DNA from 4 places in the Paenarthrobacter sp. NPDC056912 genome. Region 2 is predicted to be linked to each of the others. Evidence: riboswitches for the same ligand, from Rfam matches in the RefSeq annotation. Region 2 holds a riboswitch; each other region holds the start of a gene.
What was found. Region 2 has a riboswitch for thiamine pyrophosphate ahead of thiO (glycine oxidase ThiO). Riboswitches for the same ligand answer to the same signal wherever they lie in the genome.
Positions count from the first base shown of each region.

Region 1: linked by a shared signal. The riboswitch ahead of ACFRJ9_RS03810 (ECF transporter S component) and the one ahead of thiO (glycine oxidase ThiO) in region 2 are both predicted to bind thiamine pyrophosphate.
Region 3: linked by a shared signal. The riboswitch ahead of thiC (phosphomethylpyrimidine synthase ThiC) and the one ahead of thiO (glycine oxidase ThiO) in region 2 are both predicted to bind thiamine pyrophosphate.
Region 4: linked by a shared signal. The riboswitch ahead of thiD (bifunctional hydroxymethylpyrimidine kinase/phosphomethylpyrimidine kinase) and the one ahead of thiO (glycine oxidase ThiO) in region 2 are both predicted to bind thiamine pyrophosphate.

Region 1 is NZ_JBHUCD010000002.1:382,930-385,124, forward strand. It holds gene ACFRJ9_RS03805 (ABC transporter ATP-binding protein) at 1-337, opposite strand, end outside; gene ACFRJ9_RS03810 (ECF transporter S component) at 337-957, opposite strand; TPP riboswitch at 1,035-1,172, opposite strand; gene ACFRJ9_RS03815 (NUDIX domain-containing protein) at 1,368-2,057, shown strand; gene ACFRJ9_RS03820 (DUF4235 domain-containing protein) at 2,094-2,195, shown strand, end outside.
Region 2 is NZ_JBHUCD010000028.1:27,629-29,823, forward strand. It holds gene ACFRJ9_RS22250 (ferritin-like fold-containing protein) at 1-146, shown strand, start outside; gene thiE (thiamine phosphate synthase) at 150-833, opposite strand; TPP riboswitch at 861-980, shown strand; gene thiO (glycine oxidase ThiO) at 972-2,195, shown strand, end outside.
Region 3 is NZ_JBHUCD010000017.1:114,387-116,581, reverse strand. It holds gene ACFRJ9_RS17980 (amidohydrolase family protein) at 1-894, opposite strand, end outside; TPP riboswitch at 978-1,085, shown strand; gene thiC (phosphomethylpyrimidine synthase ThiC) at 1,080-2,195, shown strand, end outside.
Region 4 is NZ_JBHUCD010000003.1:236,115-238,309, reverse strand. It holds gene ACFRJ9_RS05135 (Rne/Rng family ribonuclease) at 1-1,006, shown strand, start outside; TPP riboswitch at 1,195-1,293, shown strand; gene thiD (bifunctional hydroxymethylpyrimidine kinase/phosphomethylpyrimidine kinase) at 1,276-2,195, shown strand, end outside.

The DNA.
Region 1 (2,195 bases), on a different contig from region 2:
CGACGTCGTCGCCCACCCGTGAGAGGACCACTTGCGTTTCCGGGTCCTGTTGCATGAGGCCGGCGCGGCCACGCTGCTCGCGGGGAGTAACGCCGTCGATCAGCAGCGAGCCGGTCTCGTCCGAGTCGTCTTCCTCGTCGCCCAACACCCCGGCGAGGGCATGCAGGAGCGTCGATTTGCCGGCGCCCGAAGGACCCAGCAGCAGCACCCGTTCGCCGGGTTCGATCCGGAGGTCCAGGCCCTGGATGGCAGGCTGGGCCCGGCCGGCATGCCGCCATCCCCAGCCCTCGGCTGAGATGGCGGCAGGCCTCACCGTGCGGCTGTTGGTGGCGGGCATCAGCTGAAGACTGGCTCCGAAGCGGCCTTGCGGGACGCGAAGGAGCTCAGGACGCCGGTCGTGGCCAGGCCGCGGGTGGCGATCCAGGACACCCCGCCCGCGATGATTGCGCCGGAGATGGTGGTGAACGTGATGTAGGCAAGCTTGTCGATTGCCTCGTAAGCGATGTTCCAGCCCCACGGCAGGAAGGAGTCGTTGAGTCCGCAGAAGAGTCCGGCTCCTGCGCCGGCAAGGAGTGCCGTGGGCAAGTTGAACTTCTTGTAGCGGAACGCAGCGAAGATCAGCTCGGCGCCGAGGCCCTGGAGGACGCCGGAGATGAGCACGGTGGTGCCGTATTGCGAGCCCATGATGAGCTCGCCCGTGGCGGCAACGGCTTCGCAGAACAGGGCCGCGCCGGGCTTGCGGATAATGAGCATGCCCAGGACGGCAGGGATCATCCAGCCACCGGCGATCAGGCCGGTGAGCGGCGGATACGTCGCGTTCATGGGGATGGATACGATCGCGGCGCCCTGGGACCAGGCCCAGAAGATCACGCCGCCTGCGATGGCGATGAGGGCCGCCACTACGATGTCTACTACACGCCAGTTATAACTGGTCTTCTTCACGTTTACCGTGGTCATTTTTCTGCCTCCTGAGGTTACAGGAGGGGAAAGTGCTCCCCGGATTTCCAACCGGCCTGCGCCGCCCGGATCCGGACACTCTGAGAAGCTCGACTCCCTTGCGCCGGTACTAACCGGATCAGGTTCGAGGGTCTGCGGCTGTCCGCACTCTCAGCGCCCTCGCGGTGTTCTGCATCTCTGCAGAGCCCGACGGCGGCGCTCCCCTGTCGTTATCAAATCTGCCCTTGTGGGCTGGTTCAGTTTACACCTGCGGGCCGTGGCGGGCGCTTTTGTCTAGTCACAAACGCGTTCCTCTGTTGCGAGGCCCGCTCTGCGCCCTCCTCCCCCGGGTTTGCACGCACACCAGGCCCCACAACGGAACCTGCGAGAATGAAACCGCAGAATCCACCGCGGCAAAGGGGCACATTTTCATGACAGACCTTCCTCAAGGGGACGTGCCTGGTACGGACTCCGCGCCCCGGCCGCGCCTGGCCGCCAGCGTCATCCTGCTCCGGGACGCCCCGGGCGGGCTCGAAGCCTTCGTCCAACACCGGGTGTCAACCATGGACTTCGCCGCCGGCATGGTGGTGTTCCCTGGTGGCCGCGTGGATGCTGCCGACCACGACGGTTGGGAGTACCCGGCGGAGCTTCTGCAACGCCATGCCGATGACTGGCACTTGAGCTCCATCGGCACGGATCACACCCAAGCGGCCAAGAACGCGGGGACGGTACTGACGGCGGCAATCCGCGAAGTCCGTGAAGAAGCCGGACTGAGCATCCGCGCCACATCCCTGCGACCTTGGGCCAACTGGATCACCCCCACCGACATGCCCAAACGGTTCGATACCTACTTCTATGTGGCCCACCCTGCTCCGGGCGACGAACCACAGCACCAAACCACCGAGGCGTGGCAGTCGTTGTGGATGCCTGTCGATGGCATTCTGGCCGCCGAGGCCGCCGGAACCCTGAAGCTGATGCCGCCCACCTACTTCCTGCTAAAGGAAATGGCAGCGCTGGGAAGCGTGGAGCGGGTGTGGTCCGAAGATCACGCCGTGGTCCCCGTCCTGGCGGGGCCAGGCTCCATGGCAGCCTTCCTGAAGGCGCGGGAAAACCGCGGCTAGCACTACCGGCGCTGCCATTACAGCTAGGCTGAGGGCATGAACCTCTTCTTCAAGCTGTTAGGTGCCGGAGTGAGCCTGGGAGCGGGCTTCGTCGGCAGCAAACTGGTCAACAAAGGGTGGGAAAAGGCCACTGGCAAC
Region 2 (2,195 bases):
AGGCTCAGCGTGTCGGTTTGGAACACCCCCGCCTTGGGCCGATGCTGAGGAGCGGCGGAGACGCCCGCGCCGCTGTCAGCCAACTGACGGCAGGGCTCGCCGAAAGGCATGCCCGCCGTATGACGGGCCTAGGGCTGACCGCCTGAGGTTCAGGCAGCGTCCAACGCCGAGAGCAGCGCCTTGGCGGCCGCCGTCGGGTCTTCCGCTTCGGTGATGGCGCGCACGACGACGATCCTGCTAGCCCCCGCTGCGAGCACCTGCTCAACGTTGGTGAGGTCGATCCCGCCAATGGCGAACCAAGGCAGGAGCAAACCCCCCACGGTGTCCTCGTCAGCACGTTTGACGGCTTCCGCGGCATATGTGACCAAATCCAGGCCGACCGCTTCGCGGCCGGGTTTTGTGGGAGTTGCCCAGACCGGACCAACACAGAAATAGTCCAGTCCGCTTTGGCCCGGCGAAGCCGCGATGGCTGCGTCAATCTGCCGCGGCGTGTGCGTGGAAAGGCCGATGACAGAGGGGTCGTGGAGGAGGTGGCGGGCGGCTTTGAGCGGGAGGTCCTTTTGGCCGATGTGGAACACGGGAGCCCCGGAAATACTGGCGACATCGGCTCGATCGTTGACTGCCCAGAGACGCCCGTGCCGGTGCGCGACCTTGTGCAGGACTTCCAGGATCTCCAATTCCTCGGCGGCCTCAAGCGTCTTGTCGCGGAGTTGGATGATGTCCACGCCGCCTTCAAATGCGGCATCGACGAAGTCTTCAAAATCGCCCTGGGTTTTGCGGGCGTCGGTGCATAAGTAGAGGCGGGCAGTGGTGTGGACATCATGCTGGGTCATGGATACCAGAGTAGTTCCTCTAAACTAAGCACGTACTGCGGGAGCCGCGACGTTCGTCATATGACCGTCCGGCTGAGAGGGCTTCAGCGCCGACCGCTTGACCTGATCCGGCTAGTACCGGCGTAGGGAAGGAACCGAATGGCAGATTCCCGCCAAACCCCAAGCACCGCACCGCCCATCCTTGCTGACGTCGCAGTGATCGGAGCGGGCATCATTGGCCTGGGCATTGCCCACGAAGCGCGGCGGCGGGGCTACTCCGTGGCACTCATTGACCCTGCGCCGGCAACGGGGGCCACCTTCGCCGCCGCCGGTATGCTCGCGCCGGTCAGCGAATTGCACTACCAGGAGGAAGACCTCTTGGAACTCATGCTCGAGTCGTCACGGTTGTGGCCCGCCTTCATAGCCAACCTCCCTGGCGGCGGGGAAAGCACCGGCTACCGCACGACGTCGACGCTCGCCGTGGGTGCCGACGCCGCCGACCGCCGCGCGCTCGCAGACCTCCGCCTGGTGCAGCAGGCATCCGGCCTCGCCGTGGAACCGCTGTCCCTGCGGGACGCGAGGGGACGTGAACCGCTCCTCAGTCCGCAGATATCCTGTGCTTTCGACATCCCGGCCGATCACCAGGTTGACCCCCGCAAGCTGGCGCGTCGGCTTCTGGCCGGGCTGGGTCACCATACGCCAGGGTCTCGGACCTGGCTGCCGGGGGCGGCCGACGGCTTTGCGATCAGTGCAACGGCAAGGGGTTTGCTCTGGGATGGTCCGCGGGTCTCAGGGGTCGAGTTGGAAACCGGGGGAGTGGTCCTGGCCAACGAAACCGTGGTGGCCAACGGCTTGGGCGCCGCGCATTTGGCCGGCCTCCCCCAGGAGCTTAACCTTCCACTGCGGCCTGTCTATGGTGACATCCTCCGGCTGCGTGTTCCCGCGCATCTGCAACCCTTGATCACCTCAACCGTCCGCGGAATGGTTCGAGGCGTCCCTGTCTACATCGTGCCCCGGGAAGACGGAACCGTAGTAGTCGGGGCGACCCAGCGCGAGGACGGTTTATCTGCCTCGTCCGATGCCGTGTCCGCGGGAGGGGTTTACCAGCTCCTGCGGGATGCACAAGTCCTGGTCCCCGCCGTCGCTGAACTTGAACTCATCGAAGCAACGGCGCGTGCCAGGCCCGGTACTCCGGACAATGCCCCGCTCCTCGGGCGCGCTGCCGGCGCCGAGGCGGACATCAGTGGCCTCGTGATCGCCACCGGCTTCTTCCGCCACGGAGTCCTCCTGACTCCCGCCGCCGCGAGGATCGTGGGGGAGCTGATCGGCGGCTCGGCCGATTCCCGCTGGTCCCGCTTCCGCCCGGACCGGTTCCCCGCAACA
Region 3 (2,195 bases), on a different contig from region 2:
GTGCAGTTCCATCATTTCCTCTGCGATCCGGCCATGCTTGATGACGCTGCCCGCATCCGTGCCCGCGTAGATAGCCACGCCCGCCTCGAACGCCTCCAGCACCCGTTCCTTCCTGCGTTCCCAAAGGCGCATCATGTGGTCGGCGTACCTCGGAAACTTTGGCGCAGCTTGGTTGGCAATGTCAGGGAACGTCGCGATGTTCACCAAGGTGGGAACAATGGGCACCGACTGCTCCACCAATCGTGGAATGTGCCTGGGCAAGAGGCCGGTGGCGTGTTCGATGCAGTCAATGCCGGCATCCAACATGTGGTCGATCGTGTCCTCGGCGAAACAATGGGCGGTCACTCTGGCACCCTCATCGTGGGCGGCAGCTATGGCGTCCTTCACGAGGTTGGCCGGGAATGAGGCCGCCAAGTCACCAACGCCCCGGTCTATCCAGTCGCCCACCAGTTTCACCCATCCATCGCCTGCCCTGGCTTCCTTCCGGACAGTCTCCACCAGTTGCCCGGGTTCAACCTCGTGGCCCAGCCCGCGAAGGTAGCGCCGGCTCCTGGCGATGTGTCGGCCGGCCCGGATCAAGCGTGGCAAGTCCATCCGTTGTTGGACCCAGCGGGTGTCGCTGGGCGATCCGGCGTCCCGGATCAGCAGCGTTCCGGCGTCGAGGTCCGCTTGGGCCTGAGCGAGGGTGGTCGCCTCATCAACGGCTCCGCCTGCTCCCAGTCCGATGTGGCAATGCGCATCAACCAGGCCCGGCAAGACCCAGCCATCCAGCACCTCGTCCGGCGCCGCGGTTGGCCGTACGAACGTCAGGACACCGTCGACGGACCACATTCCCTCCCGCTCGTCGTCAGCTGCAACGAGGACGGATCCGCTGAATTCGATGATATTGGCCATGGCAAAAGCCTAGTCGGCAGCCGCACCGCCGACGCTTGCGGGCCATGTGACTGGGTGCACGTTCGGAGCTGTGGTAGCTTCATCTACGACCACACGGGGGCCCCTGCAGGGGCTGAGATCGGACTGACGCAGTCTGCGACCGTTGAACCTGTCCGGGTAATGCCGGCGAAGGAAGTGAGTAATCCTTGAGAACCACAGAAACACAGCACAGCCCTGCCCAAAACCACTCCGCTCCAGCCGCAAGCGGTGCCGTCACGCAGTCCCTGAAATCCCATTCGCTGGCCTACCTGGAGGACCCGGGCAACGGAATCCGTGTACCCGTCACGGAGATCGCCTTGGAGCCCTCCCCCAGTGGACAGGCCAATGCTCCACTGCGGGTCTACAGGACCTCAGGCCCGGGAAGTGATCCCGTGGTGGGCTTGGCGCCCTTCAGGGAATCCTGGGTGGAAGCCCGCGGCGATACCGAAAGCTACCGGGGCCGCGAGCGGAACCTGTTCGACGACGGCAAGTCAGCGGTTCGGCGGGGCGCGGCATCCGCGGAGTGGAAGGGGGCGCAACCGGTGCCCCGGCGCGCCGTCGAAGGTAGGACCGTCACCCAGATGCACTACGCCAGGCAGGGCGTCGTGACTTCGGAAATGCGGTTTGTGGCGCTGCGCGAGAACTGCGACGTAGAGCTGGTCAGGAGCGAACTGGCAGCGGGACGGGCCATCATTCCCAATAACATCAACCATCCGGAATCCGAGCCGATGATCATCGGAAAGGCCTTCCTGGTGAAAATCAACGCGAACATCGGGAATTCGGCCGTGACGAGTTCCATCGCGGAGGAAGTCGACAAACTGCAGTGGGCAACGCAATGGGGCGCGGACACTGTCATGGACCTGTCCACCGGCGATGACATCCACACCACGCGCGAATGGCTCATCCGAAACTCCCCCGTGCCCATCGGAACCGTGCCCATCTACCAGGCCTTGGAAAAGGTCAACGGAGAGGCCAACAAACTCACGTGGGAGATCTTCCGGGACACCGTCATCGAGCAATGCGAGCAAGGTGTGGACTACATGACCATTCACGCCGGCGTGCTCCTTAGGTATGTGCCGCTGACGGCCAACCGGGTCACGGGGATCGTGTCCCGTGGTGGTTCGATCATGGCCGGCTGGTGCCTGGCGCACCACCAGGAGAACTTCCTTTACACGCATTTCGACGAGCTATGCGAAATCTTCGCCCAGTACGACGTCGCCTTTTCCTTGGGCGATGGCTTGCGTCCCGGCGCCATCGCCGACGCCAACGACGCAGCCCAGTTC
Region 4 (2,195 bases), on a different contig from region 2:
GGTCGAGTGCCTTGGCCGCGACCGCACCAAGCACCAAGTCGCCGAAGTGACGTCACTCGGCCTTGTCCAGATGACCCGTAAGCGCATGGGAACGGGCCTCCTTGAGGTCTTCGGCGAGCAGTGCGAGCACTGTGCCGGCCGTGGCATCGTGACGCACGATGAACCCGTGGAGCATCGGCGGGCCAACGTGGTAGCCGCCGAGCAGCACCGGCCCCACACCGAATCCCAGCCTCCGGCTGCCCGGACGGAACGCAAGCGCCGTCGCGGCAAGGGCGGGGGGCAAGCCGTAGCAGAAGCACCCGCGCCGGTTCACACCCCGGCGTCGGCACCGGCAGCACCGTCTACGGCCCCTGAGACCGTGGATCCGGTGCGTCAGGCGAAGGCTGATGCAACCAGGGCAGCGCTGGCTACCATTGCCGCAGCCGCGCACGCTGCGCACCTGCACGATGACGAAGTCCACCGTGCTGAGGAGCTCGCACAGGCAGCGGGACAGCACCAGCCTGCCGGTGAGCAGGTTTCCGGAGATGTCACAGCCAAAGACGCTGAGGACGCAGCCGCCCGCGAAGCCAGGTCTGCTCCTGTCCTCAGGTTTGGCGGGGAAGAGGTGGCGTTGCCGTTCGTTGAACACCATGAGGAACCGCAGGCGACCAAGCCCGCCATGAGCCTTGACCTTCTGGCCGAAGCGTTCTCCCACCTGGGAGCAGCTCCGGTGCTCGAGGAACAGCCAGCCAGCGCGGGATCTGCGCCGGAGGCCGTTGCAGCCGCAACGGTTGACGAAGATCCCGAAGCCGCTGCTCCTGCACGGGGTCGTCGTGGCCGCCGGAACCGCAGCGCCAGCCGGGCCCAGGGCGCAGCTAATGAGACCAGCGTGGAACACCACGAAGTATCGGCGCCAGCCGCGGGTGGGACGGCCCATGAGGCCAAGGCTCCCGTGGAACCAGCCAAGAAGGCGCCCGCGGATGAGCCCATCATCCTGGGTGTCGGAGTGCCTGCTTCCGAACTCTAGAGGTTCAAAGCCATGAGAAGGGCCCTGCAAACTCCGTTTCCAACGGACGCTGCAGGGCCCTTTGTTGTCCCGCAGGTCCATCCGGATTCCTTGCCGGTTCCTTGCCGACACCGCAGGAACCAGTGCGGTCACATCCACGCTGCTCGGCGGCGCAGTTCCCGGGCGGCGGTGCTTCCCGGCTAGGCTAGGTATTTGACACGGGGTGCCAGGCATTGGGCCAGGCTGAGATCCAGACCCGTTGAACCTGTCCGGTTAGCACCGGCGAAGGGATGTCCCCAGTGACTGTATTGTCATATTCTCCCGTCTACCGGTTGCCGTCTTCCGGCCGGACAACCCCGAGGGTGCTGAGCATCGCCGGGTCCGATCCTTCGGGCGGCGCTGGAATCCAAGCGGATCTGAAGAGCATCGCTGCCCATGGTGGATACGGAATGGCTGCCATTACGGCCCTCACGGCGCAAAACACCCTGGGCGTCCGTGCGGTGCACGTGCCTCCAGTGGAGTTTCTCCGCCAACAGTTGGACGCCATCAGCGGCGACATCACCATAGATGCCGTCAAGATCGGGATGCTCGGCGACGCAGCCGTCATCAACGAGGTCCGCAGCTGGCTCGAGGATGTGCGCCCCGCCGTCGTGGTCCTTGATCCGGTGATGGTAGCCACCAGCGGTGACCGTCTCTTGCGTGAATCGGCAGAGACAGCCTTGCGTGCCCTCCTGCCGTTGGCGGACCTGGTTACTCCCAACCTTCCCGAGCTTGCCATGCTGCTGGGAGAACCTGAGGCGCCTGATTGGGCATCTGCTCTGGACCAAGGCAAGCGGCTGGTCGCTGAATGCGGAAATACCGTCCTGGTGAAGGGCGGCCACCTGGCCGGATCCGAGTGCCCTGACGCGCTGGTCAACACCAGCGGGCTGTTGCGCCAGGACGTGGTCGAGGTGGCCGGCCCGCGCGTTGAGACCATGAACAGCCACGGCACGGGCTGTTCCCTGTCGTCCGCGCTGGCAACAGTGCAGGCCCGCAAGGGTGACTGGGAAGCTTCCTTGCGGGAAGTAAAGCCATGGTTGATTCAGGCGCTGACAGCCTCCGACGCCCTTGAGGTAGGACAGGGAAGCGGTCCCGTTGATCACTTCCACCACCTTCGCGGCGGGCCCCGGGCAGGTGAATTTGCGGCGACGCTGTGGAAAGAAGCCGTGCC